Regions from separate parts of the Paenibacillus macerans genome, predicted to be linked through region 1. Evidence: riboswitches for the same ligand, from Rfam matches in the RefSeq annotation. Region 1 holds a riboswitch; each other region holds the start of a gene.
What was found. Region 1 has a riboswitch for cyclic di-GMP ahead of DYE26_RS31745 (chemotaxis protein CheA). Riboswitches for the same ligand answer to the same signal wherever they lie in the genome.
Positions count from the first base shown of each region.

Region 2: linked by a shared signal. The riboswitch ahead of DYE26_RS33165 (hypothetical protein) and the one ahead of DYE26_RS31745 (chemotaxis protein CheA) in region 1 are both predicted to bind cyclic di-GMP.
Region 3: linked by a shared signal. The riboswitch ahead of DYE26_RS32755 (methyl-accepting chemotaxis protein) and the one ahead of DYE26_RS31745 (chemotaxis protein CheA) in region 1 are both predicted to bind cyclic di-GMP.
Region 4: linked by a shared signal. The riboswitch ahead of DYE26_RS24095 (transglutaminase-like domain-containing protein) and the one ahead of DYE26_RS31745 (chemotaxis protein CheA) in region 1 are both predicted to bind cyclic di-GMP.

Region 1 covers NZ_UGSI01000002.1:1,893,669-1,898,077, reverse strand. Annotated here, with positions in the region: gene DYE26_RS31745 (chemotaxis protein CheA) at 1-2,180, opposite strand, end outside; cyclic di-GMP riboswitch class I at 2,331-2,419, opposite strand; gene DYE26_RS31740 (WIAG-tail domain) at 2,961-4,409, opposite strand, start outside.
Region 2 covers NZ_UGSI01000001.1:3,585,335-3,589,743, forward strand. Annotated here, with positions in the region: gene DYE26_RS16160 (ABC transporter ATP-binding protein) at 1-129, opposite strand, end outside; gene DYE26_RS16165 (ABC transporter permease) at 276-1,067, opposite strand; gene DYE26_RS16170 (ABC transporter permease) at 1,271-2,047, opposite strand; cyclic di-GMP riboswitch class I at 2,265-2,345, shown strand; gene DYE26_RS33165 (hypothetical protein) at 2,359-2,727, shown strand; gene DYE26_RS16175 (PAS domain-containing sensor histidine kinase) at 2,735-3,802, opposite strand; gene DYE26_RS16180 (sugar phosphate nucleotidyltransferase) at 3,836-4,409, opposite strand, start outside.
Region 3 covers NZ_UGSI01000002.1:2,138,501-2,142,909, reverse strand. Annotated here, with positions in the region: gene DYE26_RS32760 (M42 family metallopeptidase) at 1-804, shown strand, start outside; cyclic di-GMP riboswitch class I at 1,550-1,639, shown strand; gene DYE26_RS32755 (methyl-accepting chemotaxis protein) at 1,849-3,114, shown strand; gene DYE26_RS32750 (GAF domain-containing protein) at 3,133-3,567, shown strand; gene DYE26_RS32745 (thiamine pyrophosphate-binding protein) at 3,588-4,409, shown strand, end outside.
Region 4 covers NZ_UGSI01000002.1:212,434-216,842, reverse strand. Annotated here, with positions in the region: gene DYE26_RS24100 (collagen binding domain-containing protein) at 1-389, opposite strand, end outside; gene DYE26_RS24095 (transglutaminase-like domain-containing protein) at 696-1,496, opposite strand; cyclic di-GMP riboswitch class I at 1,510-1,597, opposite strand; cyclic di-GMP riboswitch class I at 1,653-1,738, opposite strand; gene DYE26_RS24090 (glycoside hydrolase family 16 protein) at 1,987-4,344, shown strand.

The sequences.
Region 1 (4,409 bases):
TTGACGAGTCCCCCGACATCGAGGATCAGGCTGATGCTTCCGTCCCCGAGCATCGTGCAGCCGGCCAAGCCCCCGATGTTCCGGATTTTACGGATATACGCCGGCAAGCTCTTGACCACAACCTGCTGCTGCCCGAGCAATTCGTCGGCAAAAACGCAAAACGGCGTGCCGTCCTGCTCCACCATGATCAAAATCCCGTCTTCCATCGCGGTAATCTCGGTCTTGACCTTATAGCGTTCGTAAAGGCGCAGTACTCCGTAGCACTGCCCGCGCACCATGACCATTTCGTTGCCGTCGGGATCGGTGACCACGCTGCCGGGGGCGGCGCGGAACGATTCCTTGATCGCCGTCGTCGGGATCGTATATCTCGCCTTCCCCACCTTCACGTTCATGCCGTCGATAATCGCCAGCGTCAGCGGAATGCGGATCGTAATCGTCGTTCCTTCGCCTGCCGCGCTGTCCACCGACACATTCCCGCCAACGCTTTCGATATTGCGCATCACGACATCCATGCCGACCCCGCGCCCGCTATACTCGGTAATGACCTCTTTCGTGGAGAAGCCGGGGAGAAAAATCAAGTTGTAAATCTCGCGGTCGCTCATCTCCGATTCGTCCTTGAACAGCATTTGCCGCTCGCGGGCGCGCTGTAAAATTTTCGCTTTGTTCAGCCCCCTGCCGTCGTCGCGCACGATAATGAACACCTCGTTGCCGACGTTTTTCGCTTCAAGGGTCAACGTCGCGGATTCTTCCTTGCCCGCTGCCAGGCGTTCCTCCGGCGTTTCGATGCCGTGGTCGATCGCGTTCCGTACAAGGTGCATGATCGGATCGGAGATGTGCTCGATGATGTTTTTGTCCACTTCCGTATCCTCGCCAAGCAGTTCCAAGCGGACTGATTTATCCTGTTTTCTGCACATATCCCGTACGATGCGGTTCATTTTTTGGAACGTATTAACCAGCGGCACCATGCGGATCGACATCACCTTGTCTTGGATTTCGCCGGTGATCTTCCGCAGATGCCGGGCGGCCTTCTGAAACTGTTCAAGCTCCAGTCCGGCTAATTCCGGGTTTTGCGTGACCATCGATTCGGCGATGACGAGCTCGCCGACCAGGTCCATCAACTCGTCGAGCTTGGCCAAATTCACGCTGATGAAACTGGAATGCTGCGAGGCATTAGCTCTGGCAATATCCTGCGTTTTGGCCTCCGGCGGCTGCGAAGTGCGGGCAGCCGCTCCCGGCACCTGGGAGGGTTCGGCGGCGCCCGGCTCGGAAGGGGAGGCAGGTGCGGCGTCCGTAGAAAGTGCTGCTGCGTGCGCTGCAGAATGTGCCGCCGTAGACTCTCCTGTTCGCGCTTCCGCTTCGGGTATCGGCTGAAGCGTCTCTGCCGCGGCGGCCGTCTCTGCCTCAGGCTCTGCCCGGCTTTGTTCCGGCAAATTGATCATTTCCAAATGCTTTAAGGATGGCGCCTGCGACAGGTAAGCAGCTACCGTGTCCGCGGATTCGCCGTTCCGGAACAGAATTTGGAAGCCCTGCTCTCTTATGAGCGAGGCTGTTTCGGGATTTTCGGCAATGTCCTCGGGCCAGTAGGCGAAATGCTCGGTCATTTCCTGCAGGCTGTGAACGACTTGATATGCCCGAACATTCTCCATGTTGTAATCGTCATCAAAATAAAGAACGGCTTTTAAATGAGCGTCGGAGGGGGAGACCTCACCATCCTGACGTTTGCCGGTTTCGGGGCCTTGAAGAGGGGAAACTGCCGGCCCGGCATGCTGTGCGGCTTTTAGTTCTTCCAAATATCCGGTAATGCTGCTTTTCAGCGAAGATGCGTCCCCGTCGGGAGAATCGCCCTGCCTGATCTTATACAGCTCAAGCTTAATGAAATCGCCGCCCTGCAGCACCAGCTCGGACAACGCCGTGCAATCGGCCAAGCGGGGCTGATGTTCGCGGATAAACGCAAACAGATCTTCCATGATGTGCGACAAAGCCGCGATGTTATCGAAATTCATCATCGTGGAGGAGCCTTTGATCGTGTGCATAATACGGAAAATGTCGTGGATGGCGGCGGACGGAAAAGCGTTAAGCTCTTCGCATTCCAGGATGATCTGTTCCAACTGCTCGAGCAGTTGCGAATTCTCGTGAAGATAGACCTCTAATAACGGATCGCTATTCTCTCGTTCTGCCATAAACTATCTCCCCGTTTTACATAATTCGACATTATTGATGTTTATTCGACAAATTTCAGACATAAAAAAACTCCTTCTTCATGAACCTTCTAGCGAAGAAAGAGAACCCGAAGAAAGAGAACCCGAAGAAAGAGAGGACGCCTATCCAACTATAGAAACCCGGCTGCCGTAGCTGTTGCTGGTACTTTAGGCCCGTGGCTTTGCGTCCTTGTCTTTCGGCAAGTTTGCCCTTCTAGTCTTTGCTATTTTTTAGTTGGTTTCATACTAACACGCCAGAGCAGATTGTGTAAATACTAAAAAACGGTCGATCTGAGCCGTGAGAAAGCCCGATTGACCGGCGGAATATGCAGCCGTTTTTCGAGCCGGAATCACGGCCAGGCCTTAGGTAATCCGACGCAGTTCGGGGCAGTGTTAAGGAACTTCAGTGACAGCTTCAGGTCAGCTTCAGGGCGGATTCAGGGCGGATCAGCGAAGCCACAAACAGCCCCGGCGAAACCTCATTGGATATATCCAATTAAAATGGAAATTCAATCGTAAATTTGGACGCTTGATTGGATACTATCCAAATAGATGAGACTCGGCAAGGTGCAAAATGGGCGGTTTGAGCGAAGTTTATTGGATACTTCCAATGGATACGGCCCATCGCTGCTATACGCAGCCCATGCCGTCAGTCCCACTACGAATATGGCACAGACGGGAATAATTCCCCGCCCGGCAAGCACGGCAACAAGCCGCCGAATAAACTCGGCGGCCTTGCTACGATCTTATCGGCCCTACACTCTAATGCGCGTTTCCGATGGCAATCCACATGACGAAGCCGTAGTGGACATGGCTTTCCTTCAGCCTGGAAATCGTAATGACGGCCGATTCTTGAGTTTGTTCGCTTAGCGTGGCGTAAAAAGCCGAATGGTTCGTCATTGCAACGATAACAAAGTTAGGATTAGCAAACGGCTCTTCAAATTCAATCTTCACTTGCGTTTCGGCCTCATCGCGCTGCAACAAAAACGCCGACATTCCAAACAGCTGTTTGGCCGGCTGATCCAGCAGCGTCTGGACCGGAGTAAAGGCAAGGTGCTCCGCGCCGACCGCGCCGGTTTTCAGGTGGCGCGAGGCAATCGCTTCATCGGCAAGCTGTGCGCTGCCGACCGCCGCGTTTGCAATATGCCCGCTTTGCACCGCTCCCTGCTGCAGATGCTCGCCGCCGACCGACTCCTCGGCCAGAATGTCGGCATCCACAACACCGGCCTGAAGGTGTACCCGATCTATCGACAATGGCTGAATGTCCTCGCCGCCGATCCCTTTTTCCGGCAGCAGCCCGTTTCGCTGCAGTTCGGCCGACAGATGCCAGACATCGATCGACTCGGGACCGATGTGGCGGGATGCGATCGCCGCCTCCTCGATATGTCGGCCTTCCACACTCTCCTTCGCCAGATGCAGTGCCCGCACGGACTCAGGAGCCAAATGAGCGCTCTGCACCGACTCTGCGGCGAGATGCCCGCTTTGCACTGCTCCCCGCTGCAGATGCTCGCCGCCGACCGACTCCGCGGCCAGCACCTCGCCGTCTACGGCTTCAGCCTGCAGATGAACCCGGCCTATCGACAGCGGATGAATATCCTCCCCGTCGATCCCTTCTTCCGGCAGCAGCCCGTTTCGCAGCAGTTCGGCCGACAGATGCCAGACATCGATCGACTCGGGGCCGATGTGGCGGGATGCGATCGCCGCTTCCTCGATATGCCGGCCTTCCACGCTCTCCTTCGCCAGATGCAACGCCCGTACAGACTCAGGGGCCAAATGAGCGCCCTGCACCGACTCTGCGGCTATGTGACGCGATGCGATCGCCGCTTCGCCAATATGCCATCCCTCTACGCTCCCCTGTGCCAGATGCTGCGGCCCTACGGCTTCAGCGGCCAGATGAGCGCCCTGCACCGACTCCGCGGCGAGGTGTTCGCTTTGCACCGCGCCCCGCCGCAGATGCTCGCCGCCAACCGCTCCCTCGGCCAGCACCTCGCCGTCCACGGCTCCGGGCTTAAGCTGTACCCGGCCTATCGACGTCGGATGAATGTCCTCCCCGTCGATCCCTTCTGCCGGCAGCAGCCCGCTTCGCTGCAGTTCGGCCGACAGGTGCGTACTCCCGATCGCTTCGCGCGCAATGTGGCGCGATGCGATCGCCGCTTCCCCAATATGCCGCCCCTCTATGCTAGCCTCGGCCAAATGCTGCGGCCCTACGGC
Region 2 (4,409 bases), on a different contig from region 1:
GAAGCTGATGCCCCGGACCGCCTCTTTCAGCCGGTATTCCCGCGAAAACAGCGTACGCAGGCCGGACAGCTTTCCCTCCCGCACGACGGGTGTTTTGAACTCCTTATATAAATGGCTGGCTTCGATCATAAGCCGCTCCTCCTTTTCGTCCTGTATGCCTTCGCTTACCCTTACGCAGCATGCCTTCACTGACTTATACACAGCATGCCTTCACTTACTCGTACGCACTAGCTTCCTTGTACTTACGGCCTTCCGTTCTTACTCTCCCTGTGCGCTTAGCTTCCTGTGCTTTGATATTTCGTGATGCCGAACAGCCAGAACCGCAGGCTTGCGGCTAAGCATACCGCCGCCGCCCCCGCCGTCGCCGCAAGGATCCACGGCCCCCATTCGCCCCGTAAAATATAGAGCGAAGGTACATAATTCACAAAGCCGACCGGGATCACGAACAAAAATAGCGAGGACATCCACTTCGGATACAGGGTGAGCGGGTATCGCGCCGCCGTTTGAGCGGCATCCTCGGTGAAGTTTTGCAGTTCGCTGATGCGGGTCGTCCAGAAACCGAGCGTAGCCGTAGCAAGTCCGATAGAAAACAAAATGACCGCGCCGGTAACGATAATGAATAGCGTAAACGGTACTGCAATCCAGCCGACTTGTCCGCTATGCGTCATCGCGCCGAGCGACCAGCACAGGATGAAACCGCCCTGCAGCAGTTCGCCGGGCATCAGCCGGAAGTTCTGCGGCATTAAAGCGAGCAGCACCGGCATCGGCCGCGTCAATAGCTGGTCGAGCTCTCCGCCGACCAGGTATTTTTCCAGATGGTGCACCTCCTCGGCAAACGTGCGGTACAGCGTCCTGGACAACGTCATCACCGCAAACAAATACCCGATCTCGTAAACCGACCAGCCCTGTATTACGCCGAACTTGTCCAGAACGATCGCGATCATCAGAAATTCGGAAATCTGGATCAACGCGGCCAGCACCGTACCCAGCACAAAATTGAATTTGTACTGCATCCGGCTTTTTATGCTCGTACGGATCAGCAGCCGGTACAGGTTCAGCCAAGACATCGGCTTCGCGCCAGCGGACCGGGCCGGGCCGGCAGTGACCTTCGAAAATCGTCCGCCGCTGCCGCTAATGTCATCGTACATTTCGTGCGTGCCGTCTATGCCGCTCATAGGCTTCTGCCCGCTCTTAGACTTCCGCCCGTTCTTTGGCTTCCGCCCTCTCCCAGGCTTTTGCCCGTTCTCAGCGCCAGGCCCCTTCCTCTCGTTCATCCGCCCTGCACCTCCACTTTCCGCCGCAGCAGCCGGGTTGCCAGCAAGCAGCAAGCAGTCATCAGGACGCACCAAAGCAGCGTTCCCCATAAGGCGGAGCCGCTTCCGTTTCCAAGATAAATCGTTGTGGGAACATAGAGCAGGTAAGGGTAAGGCGATAGCCAGGCGAGGTTTTCCAGCGGTCCGGGCAGCCATTCCAACGGGATGAAAAATCCGGCAAGCAAATTGATCAGCGCGCTATTGGCCCAATAGAGCCAGGACGATTCCATCGTCCACAAGGCGCTTACGCCGATCAAATAATTGATGCAGATCGACAGATAGGAGGCCCCGAGCAACCCTAACACGGTGTACAACACGGCGGTCCATTGATTTGGAATTTGCAATGAAAAAATGAAGAAATACAGGAGATAAATCGGGATGGATTTGAAAATGAACTGGTAGGCGATCTGTCCCCATTCCCTGGCCATCGTATGGCTGAACAGATGGACGGGACGCATCAGATCAAGCGCGATTTGCCCGGTCCTGACGGATTGGGGGATGCCGAGCCCGTTCGTGATGAAGCTGGTGATCCAGAGACACGCCTGGGTGAAGGCGATATAATTCACCATTCCCTGCGTTCCGTACTCTCCCAGCGGGTGGTCCTTCCCCAACCCGATCCAGATGCACGCATACATAAATCCGAACATCGCGCTCGCGAGGTTGTGCACCATATGGGCTCCGCGGTACTGCAAATTGCGGGCATAGGCTTTGGAAGCCAGCGTGAAATAAAGCATCCGGTTAAACACCTCCGATAAGCTTATTTAGAGGGGGGGTCCCCCCTCATAGACGGGCAGACCCGTCCACTTCAGTCAAGGCGATTTTGCAAGAAGGGTATTATCATACCTTAATATTCCAAGAGTGGCAAGAGAAATTTTGCGCACCCGGATTACCAGGAAATGGATTGCATGTTTTATGGAATCGTGATACGATGTTTTTTGTGAAAAAAGCGGCTACGATAAACGGCAAACCTGTCGAAAGGCAGCGACGCAAAGCTAAAGGGCCTTCCCGCAAGGATGGCAGCCAGCTACCGAACAGAAGGCTTTTTTTGTTTTTTTATATGTATATTAATTTAAGTAGGCTCAACCTAGAAAACAGGTATTCGACAGTCGGCTGCTGGAGCGCACCAAACGCCGGTCTTCAAAATAGCGGTAATTTATGTGCTTATTATCCGGAGCCGGGCATGTTCATCCCCATTAGCGGCATCTTTGTTCCTTATTCGCTTGTGAAGGGCCCAGAACGCGGGCGTTTCCTTGCGACTGAAGACAATAGCGGCATAAATCGTCTCTATTTCTCTCAAATTGACGGATATCGCCGGAATAGCGGCATTTTTTGCCCTTATGTTTTGCGCTTTTCGCAGGAGTTTCTCATGATCGTTTGGTCAAGCGCCGTTTTGGGTTTTTGTGCTATAAAATAGGAAACGCTTAATCCAAATGAACGGGTTTTGGCATACGCAAGCAGAATGTACTTCCTTGCCCTACTTCCGAGGTTAACGTAATCGTCCCCCCGTGGTCTGTTGCAATTTTTTTGACGATATAAAGGCCCACGCCGCTGCCCTTAATTTGACGGGAACCCGAATTGCCGGCTCGATAAAATTTATCGAACAGCCGCGCATGCATCTCCGCGGGAATTCCTATTCCGTAATCCGTAACCTCGATGATATAATAGTCTGCTTCTTCCGCGATTCGGATGAGTACTAATGGTTTGCCGGGAGAATATTTAATCGCATTGCTGATTAAATTGTCAAAAACTTGAGACATTCTAAACCGGTCCGCGTAGATGAAAGCGTCTTCAACCTCGGAATCCACCTCGATAAGATGCGATGATTTCAAATTCCACCGTTCGGTCACTTCGTGAATGAGTTCAATCAGCGGTACATAAGTTTTATGATAGTTATACCCTCCCGATTCCAGCCGCTCACTGTCCAAAACATCCTCAAGCAGATGGGACAACCGGTTTCCTTCCGCAAAAATGATTTCCATGTAACGCCGCCTGTTCTCCGCGGAAATATCGTACTGCATCAACATTTCCACATAGCCCAGCAGCGTCGTCAGAGGTGTCCTTAATTCGTGGGAGACCACGCTGATCATTTCGCGTCTCTGCGGATCGGCCGCCTCTTCTTCGCCGCATTCCCGAAATACCAATAAATACCCGTAACACGCCGTTTGCGCGGTATCCAATACCGGGCTTACATAAAACGAGAACAAACGCCTAGGTCCTTGGGCATATGGGAACTTCCCCTGATTTCCGTTCACCTCTCCTTTTCGAAACGCTTGTATGGTCTTGGTCAGCTTATGGTCCTCCTGCTGAATGTTCGCATCCATAGCTTTGGTAAAAGCCGTAATATCCTGCCCCGTCATCTCTTCCAAGCCGAACAAATCTTTGAGCCTGCGGTTCATAAACACGATCGTCCCCCTAGTGTCGCATTTAAGGATACCTTCCTGAAATGATTCCAAGTAGTACGTATCGATGTCCTGTTGTTCCTCAGCCATGTTTTCTCTCATTCGCCAACCGCTTGTCCGGTTTTACCGCCTGGCCGGCACCTCATGGTTTTGCTCTTCCCCCTTTCCCTCCTTCGCCATCCAAGGATCGGCATAACGGATCATGTCGCTGTCTTCGATTTTTCGGCCGATTTGCAGTTCGATCAACTCCAGATCGCTGTACGCCAACAGCGCATGTTTCATGCCGGGCTCAACGACAACAACGCTTCCCGCCTCTACGGGAAACGTTTGGCCGTCAATGCACGCTTCGCCCGCGCCGGCAATCACGATCCAGATTTCTTTGCGCCGCCCATGTTCATGATAACCGATAAAACGGCCTGCGGAAATCACGGCCCGGTTGGTCAACGATTCCGTTTCGCCCGCGCGTCTTGCGGTCAACACCGTCTTCCGGCCCCACCCGGTTTCTTTAAAACGGGGGGTGATTTCGACTTGAGCCACCATATCTTTAATGCCGGCCGACGCTTCCCGGTCGGTGACCAGAATACCGTCCGGTCCCGCGGCCACGACAATGTTGGGCACTCTCCATACGCCCACGGGGATATCCAGCTCATTGACAATCCGGGAGCCGGATGAATCCGGACAGACATAACCGCTCCCG
Region 3 (4,409 bases), 240 kb from region 1:
TGGTGGAGCCAGGCGGTATTGGCGCAGCGCCTGCAGATCGTTACGCCGAAAGGGAAGATCGTCGGCGTGGTCGGATCGACGCCTCCCCATCTGCTCGATGAAGCGCAGCGCGGCAAACCGGTCGACCTGAAAGCGATGTACCTGGATATCGGCGCCGACAGCCGCGAGGAAGCGGAAGCGGCCGGCGTGCAGATCGGGCAGCAGATTTTGCCGATCTGTGAATTTACTCCGCTCGTCAACCCGAAAAAAATCATGGCCAAAGCCTGGGACAACCGGTACGGCGTCGGTTTGGCGATCGAGCTGCTGGAAGCTTTGCATGGGGAAAAACTGCCCAACGTGTTGTACTGCGGAGCCAATGTGCAGGAGGAGCTGGGCACGCGGGGAGCGCGCACGGCGGCCAATTTGATCCAGCCGGACATCTTCTTTGCGCTGGACGCCAGCGCCGCAAACGATATGACCGGCGACAAACGGGCCTTCGGCAAGCTGGGCGAAGGCGCTTTGCTGCGGGTGTTCGACCCGACGATGCTGACGCATCGGGGGCTGGTCGAGTATATCCGGGACACGGCCGATACGCACCGCATCAAATACCAATATTTTGTATCCACAGGCGGAACCGACGCCGGTCCGGTTCATTTGAGCGGCATCGGCGTGCCTTCGGGCGTGATCGGCATCTGCTCGCGTTATATCCACACCTCGTCGTCCATCATCCATACCGACGACTACGCGGCCGCCAAGGAGCTGCTGATCCGGCTCGTCAAAGGGCTCGACCGCACAACGCTGGCTACCATTCTGGAGCGGAGCTGACCAAACGGCGGGGGCGCTGCTTTAATTAACGCCTGGATGGCAGGCTAACTCCTTGTTTAGCTTGACCGTCCGGCGGTTTTATTTTCGCTTAAGCAAGCCCGGTGAGCTCTCCCGCTGGATCCTGGCGACGGACCGAGACGCCTTTATTTCGGCGAAATCGCCGGCTTTCAGAATCTAACGGACACCGGACGACCTTACTCGGCACTAGCGTTGCATTAATTCTCTAGCCACAACTAATCTAACGGTTGCCACAACCGCTATTCGCTCAAAAAACGTTGATTTCAAATTGTAACGGTTGCCATAGCGCTTATTTCACTGAAATCCGGCTCATTTTGCTTAGATTCAGGCATATAACGCTTCTCACAACCGTTAAAATTTTGAACAGGGCTTTTTTCGTCAAATAGCCGCTATTACAACCGTTAGATTTTCTGCGAACCCAATTTTGCTTCGAACACCTAAGCCTTTCCAGGAAAACTGAACCCAGCCGTATGCGATAGGTCGCCATCAATACCTTGAATCTAAAATAGGATATATAGTACATTATTCCTATTAGACCCATATTTTACCTTCTTTTTCTAGAGCCAAAGTCATCCCCTTATAGTCCCCTATTATTGAAAATTTTTTGAATTTGCCGAAAATTTTATGAAATATCAGGGCCCGCTTTCCGATATAAGTAATATATTCCTAATCTGTGGGAGCGCCGCGACTTCACTCTCCCATCATTCACAACCAAATACAAGGAATAGGATGTAAATCGCAAACCTGGCCGAAAGGCAGGGACGCAAAGCCACGGATCTAAAATTCTTAACGGAATCATGACCGCCGGGATGCCAACCTTATGCCGAATCATGGCTTGTTGGCCGCCGGACTTTCTTCGCGAAAGTCTTTTTTTGGTTTCAATTAGGGCTTGGGGCCAGGTTAAAACGTCGCGGCGAAGCTTCGGACAAGGAAGGAGGGGACCTGCTTCTAAAAAAGTTAAAACGGCGAAACACGGAAAACGGCAGCTGCTAAGGGTATTAGAGTGACAGCAAAGGAGTAAGTAACTTGAAATTATCCCATTTCGGTAAAGGCTTAGCCCGCAAGTTGTTGTTGCTGATTGCCGGACCGCTTGCGGTGCTGGCGATCGTGCTCGTTCTGATCTTCTGTCTGCTTGGACTGATGAACGTCTGGGCCGCCGCGCTGATGATCGCCCTGTTTGCCTTGATCGGCGCGGGGGAGGCCGTGCTGATTGCCGGGCTGCTCGACAAATCGTTCCAAAAAATGGCCGAGCGGACCAAAGCCATGACGGAAGGCGATTTAGCCTTCGACGGCGACGTCCAGGTGATGGACGAATTCAGCGAACTGGCCGGCCACCTGAAGCTGATCGGCGCCCAATTAAGGGAAGCGGCCGGGCAAATGCAGGACATGTCGGCCAAGGTAGCCGATACGTCGCGGGACTTGACGGGCAATATGGAGTTTTGCAACGACCTCGTTGTAGGGGTCACGGAATCGATCAAAATGATTTCCGAAGGTAGCGAGCAGCTCGTCGAAAGTGCACGGAACAACCATTTGATGCTTGAAGAAGTCGGAAAAGGCATGGAGCACATCGCCCTGTCAGCGCAAGGTGTGGCGGAGGAAGCGACCGAGGCCGCGGCTCAGGCGAATGCGGGCAATGAAGGCATCGACCGCCTGGTTGACCAAATGAGCAAAATTTACGAAACCACGGTCGCTTCGTCGCAAACCGTAAACCAACTCGGCGAGCGGACGGAAGAAATCGACAAGGTCACTCTGCTGATCTCGGAAATTTCCAGTCAAATCAATTTGCTGGCATTAAACGCGGCTATCGAGGCCGCAAGAGCGGGCGAATACGGCAAAGGGTTCGCAGTGGTCGCGGGCGAAATCCGCAAGCTTGCCGAGCAATCGGCGGCATCGGCCAAGGACATCGCCGAGATGGCCGGCCATATCCGCACAGGCTCCGATCAATCGATCGAAGCGATGAAACGGGTCATGGCCGAGGTCGAGACCGGAAGCGTCCTCGTTACCTCCGCCGGCGATTCGTTCCAGCAAATCGTGCATTTGGCCGAGCAGGTGTCCACCCGGGTTCAGGAAGTTTCCGCGGTGACGCAGCAGATCAGCGCAAGCACGGAACAAATCATGGACTCCGTAAGACAGACGCTCGAGATTACCGAGGTCAATCTGGCCGGGACCAAGGAGATCATGGCTTGCTCGGAAGAACAGTTGACCGCCATGGAAGAAACGCTCGAATCTTCCAAGCAGCTCGAGACGGAAGCCGAAAAACTGAAGTCCCTATTAAACAGATACTCAATCTAGCAAGCGAGGAGGATGGACATGGAACGATTAGCTTTGCTGTTTGAAGCGCTGGAACGCCTGACCGGCGTGGCCGATATCGCCTATCACGAAATCAGGGAAGGCCGCTTGAACCCGGTGTTGAAAACGAAAACGGATCACCTTGGCGTGGAGCGGTGGAAAAGCGTACATGCGCAAAATCCGGTCTATATCGAACATGACCGCCTGCTTCGCGAACTGATGGCCCATCCCCAAACGGCGGCAGTGGTCCAGGACGTCAAAAACGATCCCAGGTCGGCCGATGAGTTTTTTCTGTTCGGGATCGACAGCATCATGGTTATTCCCGTCATGCAGGACGGCGCGGTACAGGGGATTGTCGTTGTCGCCTCGATAGGCAAGCTGCATTTTTTCTCCGCCGAGGAGATCGAACGTGCGGAAGCACTGGTGAACGAATACAGAGATGCGTTTCAACACTAGGATAAGGAGATATCCGGAATATGAACATAGCCGAAGCCATACTCAAGTATTTGAAGGAAACCGGAGTGGATTGTATTTTTGGGATTCCGGCAGGAATCATCGGTCCGATTTACGATGCGTTGATCGATGTCGATATGAAGCCGATCATTACGAAAAATGAAGCTGGAGCGGCTTATATGGCGGCGAGATATGCCAGCACCTCCGGGAAGCTGGCCGTTTGCGCCGGCGCCGGGGCGGTAGGCGTAGCGAACATGATGAACGGGATCGCCGACGCCATGCGGGCCAAAGCTCCGCTGCTCGTGATTACCGGCTACGTAAACCGGTGGCAGATCGGCAAAGGTGCCATCCAGGAGATGGACGCCCAGCATATCGTCAGACCGATCACCAAATACAGCAACACGGTCATGAACGAAACGGAAGTCATGGCCGAGCTGGACAAGGCGGTAAGGATCGCCCTTACACCTCCTTTCGGGCCAGTACATATTTCCGTGCCGATCGATGTGCAGCGGATGGAAGCGCCCCCCAGCCTTCCCGCCGCCCCGGATCCCGCGCTGCTTCAGCGGATTCCGTTCGATCCGGCGGAGTTGGACCGGGCGGCTGCCCTGCTGAACGAAGCGGAGCATGGACTCATCATGGTCGGACGCGGCGGGCGCGCCGCAGCCGAAGAGATTATGCGCCTTAGCGAGCGGCTGCAGTGGCCCATCATTACGACGCCGTCGGCAAAAGGAATCATCCCCGCCGACTTCCCCCTTAACCTGGGGAATTACGGGTTTTCCAGCACCGACGCGGCGTTTGAATACGTCAACGCTTCCCCGGCTTCGTGCCTGGTCATCTTGGGAACA
Region 4 (4,409 bases), 1.7 Mb from region 1:
GCAAGAAGCGGGGCATCAATATCCGTAAAAATTTCAAACTGCCGCGGCAGCTCGAAGCTGAATGTATCTCCATTCTTGTAGCCGTGTCCGTTTGGAAGCTCCCATTCATAGCTGAGGTTGACGGCCGCGCCGACGTCCAAACTGCTATCGGGATTATACACCGCATCAATCACGGTACCGTTTAAATCGGTTAACACGACTTTGGTTAAAATACTCTCCGCACTGGCGACTGGCCTGGCGACTGGCCTGGCGACTGGCGCCGGCCGGTCATATACGCTATCCGTCACGGATTCTTGCGCGCTGCCCGTTGATTCTTGCACGCCGGCCGCTGCGTTCGCCGTCCAAACGGATGCGCCATACAGCGTCTGCATCAGCAACAGCAATGCCACAACGATTCCACAAACCTTTTTCCTCGTAATCTCTCCCTCTGTCTCTACATCACCCTCATTATATTCGGTTCCGATCCGCCTTCCGTGCGCAATTCGGGCCATGCATCCATCGGACAACATGTCGATAGGGTAATTTTCAGTCCATCACCTCCGCTGATCTTTATTGGCGCACGATGAATTGTGCCTGTATTTTCTTCAGAACCAAATGGGCTTCCGCCATTATATATGCCAATACTATACAATTTCTCAACAACGCCAAATAAGCCTTGGACATATCGTCCAAAGCCTATGTTTATTTCGTAAAAATCAATAGTATTTCACCGGGGAATAACGCGAGGCGTCTTTAATCATGTTGACCCCTGTCTCACTGCTCTTCCAGCCCGCATCGACAGTTGTATCAATGGTTACCCATTGTCCGTTCAAATAAACTTCATTCCAAGCGTGGTAAACATCAACGTATTCCGAAGTTCCCATAACAAGCTTGGCCGGAATTCCGATACTCCGCAACATGGAAGCGAACAAGGAGGCATAGTCGTAACACATCCCTTTCCGCCCTGCCAACGTGCGGTTGCTATCGGGAAGGTAGTCCGTCAATTCGCTGGCTGCCAGAGTATGATCGTACCGGATCGTCCCGACAATATATTCATAAATAGCGTGCACTTTCTTCTCGTCGGACGGAGCGGATTGGGCAAGCTTCTTCGCAAGCTGGGCTGCCTGATCCCTATCGCTCCAATCGACATTTTGCACAGAGTTCAAAAACACTTTGCTGTCATCCGCAAGTTGAAGTGTAACGGCCGCTTCCTGAACGATTTTGTATTTGGTACCGCTGACTTGTTCCAGAACGGTAACCTTATATTCACCATTGCCCATCTGGAGCGGAAATACTTCCTGCCGCTTATCCGGCGAAAGGACATAGGTATATTTGTCATTACCTTTTGCGATCATGAGCTTCGTTTTGGCCCCGGCTTCCGCATCATAACGAATGACGACGGCGCCACGGTCCAACTGCTCCAAACCCAACCAATCTTCGGACGGGGCAGCTTGTACATCCGGAGCCCACATCAATAACGCAAAAAGCCCTACAATAGCGAACACAATGTTGCGCATACTGCAAACTCCCTTCGGCGGCCAGGCTGCCATTGACGTTTCGTCAAGAAGGCCCTGTGGCTTTGCGTCCCTGTCTTTCGACAAGTTTGCTATTTTCGTAATAGAGTTTCACAGATACTGATACATCTTCTCCAAAAAAACAAAAAAGCATCTTCGTTCGGTAGCTGGCTGCCATTGACGTTCGTCAAGAAGGCCCTGTAGCTTTGCGTCCTTATCTTTCGACAAGTTTGCCGTTATCGTGATCAGCTTTTGTGAATCTATCATATCAAATATATGGAATACCATCAAGAGAAAATTTGGAATTTTGTCGAACTATCATTCCTCCCCCGAACTCACTCGAACTCACCCGAAAAAATAGGACCCCACCAAAAAAATAGCACCTGTTCATCCGGTGATCACATTCGATAGAATAAAAATGTACTATAATGTTAGTATTTTCCTGACCGTGTATGGGATAGGAGAATCCACTATTGATTAAGGGAGGGTATTTATGAAGCAAAAAGTTTTCAGTTTGTTCCTGGCGCTAGTTATGATGGCCAGCGTCAGCCTGCTATCAACTTCGCCGGTTCAGGCCGCTGAAGGAGCGGGAACGGCCACTATCACCTCTATGGATTATTTTTCAGCGTCGGACGGACCTGTCATCACAAAATCAGGGGTTGGACAAGCCAGTTACGGATTTGTGATGCCTAAATTCAATGGAGGCTCCGCCACCTGGAATGATGTGATCCAAGACTTGGGCGTTAATGTGAAAGTGGGCGGCAGTTGGGTCGATATTGACAGTGCCGGCAGCTTTGTCTACAACCAAAACTGGGGCCACTGGAGCGACAGCGGCTTTAACGGTTATTGGTTCACTCTTTCCGCGACAACCGAAATTCAACTGTACTCCAAAGCGAATGGGGTTACGCTGGATTACACTCTTGTGTTTCAAAACATCAACAAAACCACCATTACGGCGATGACGCCTACACAAGGGCCGCAAATTACGGCGGATACTACGGGCGGCGCCGGCTTTACCTATCCGGTTTTCAACAATGATCCGGCAATCCCCTTTGCAGCTGTGGCCGATGATTTGAAAGTGTACGTAAAACCTGTAAACAGCAGTGCATGGATCGATATTGACAACAATGCGGCCAGCGGCTGGATCTACGATAAAAACTTCGGCCATTTCACCGATGGAGGCGGCGGCTACTGGTTTAACGTCACGGAGTCGATCAACGTCAAATTAGAATCGAAAACCTCTTTGGTTAACGTCATTTATACCATTATCTTTAATGAACCCGTAAGAAATTCTTATGTCATTACTCCCTACGACGGAACGACCTTCACGGCCAATGAAAGCGGTGCGATCGGTGTGCCGCTGCCTAAGATTGATGGAAACGCGCCGGTAGCCGATGAGCTTGGAAATTTCGTATACCAGATTAACATGGGTGGGCAATGGGTCAATTTAGGGGATTCCGGTCAGAGCGGATTTGTATACTCCGCCAACGGTTACAATAACATGTCCGCCGCCAATCAGTGGGGGTATTGGGTCGACCACATCTACGGGCTATGGTTCCAGCCCATCCAGGAAGATCTGCAGATCCGCATCGGCTATCCATTAAACGGGCAGGCGGGCGGAAATGTCGGTGATAATTTCGTCTACTACACCTTTATCGGAAACCCGAACGCTCCCCGTCCGGATGTAACCGATGGCGAGGATATTTCTGTCGGAACGCCAAGCAACCCGGCCATTGAGGGCATGGAGCTCATCTGGCAGGATGAATTTAGCGAAAATAAGCTGGATACGAGCAAATGGAACTATGAACTGGGTTACTATCTCAATGACGATCCCGGTACCTGGGGTTGGGGCAATGCGGAACTGCAGCACTATACAAACAGTACGCAAAATGTATTTATCCAGGACGGAAAGTTAAACATCCGGGCCTTAAACGAGCCCAAATCCTTCCCGCAGGATCCTAGCCGGTATGCACAATACTCCTCCGGGAAAATCAATACCAAAGATCATTTTTCGCTCAAATACGGCAGAGTGGATTTTCGCGCCAAGCTGCCTGCAGGAAATGGCATCTGGCCGGCCTTCTGGATGCTTCCGCAAGATAATGTCTACGGTTCGTGGGCCGCATCCGGCGAAATTGATGTGATGGAAGCGAGAGGACGGTTGCCCGGCACGTCCAGCGGCGCTATCCACTTTGGCGGACAATGGCCGGCGAATACCCATGTCTCCGGCGAATATCATTTCCCGGAAGGGCAAACCATCGCCAATGATTTTCACGTATATTCCGTAGTCTGGGAAGAGGACAACATTAAATGGTATGTCGACGGCAAGTTCTTCTTTAAAGCTAACAGGGATCAATGGTATTCCGCAGCTGCGCCGAACAATCCGAACGCCCCTTTCGACCAGCCGTTCTACCTGATTATGAATCTGGCGATCGGCGGGAACTTTGACGGCGGTGTGACTCCGAATCCCGGCGATATCCCGGCAACGTTGCAAGTAGATTATGTGCGTGTTTACAAAGACAACGGCGGCGGCCAGCAGAATCCTGAAGAACCGGCGCCCCCTTCCACGATCGTCATCGGCGATGAGGTGAAGGGCCTGAAGAAAACAGGCGATGACTTATTGTTCTATGTAAACGGCGCAACCTTCGCCGACTTGCACTACAAGGTCAATAACGGCGTACAGCTGAACGTGGCCATGACCGGGGCGGGGAACGGCAACTATACCTATGCGGTCAATAATCTGAAACAGGGGGATACCGTCGAGTACTTCTTTACCTATAACCCCGGGCAGGGAGCGCTGGATACCCCTTGGCAAACTTATGTCCATGGGGTAACGCAAGGAACTCCGGAGTAAACCGGGTAATAGTAGAATATTGCCTTACGCAGATGAGAGGGAAGATATATGACTTCCCTCTCGTT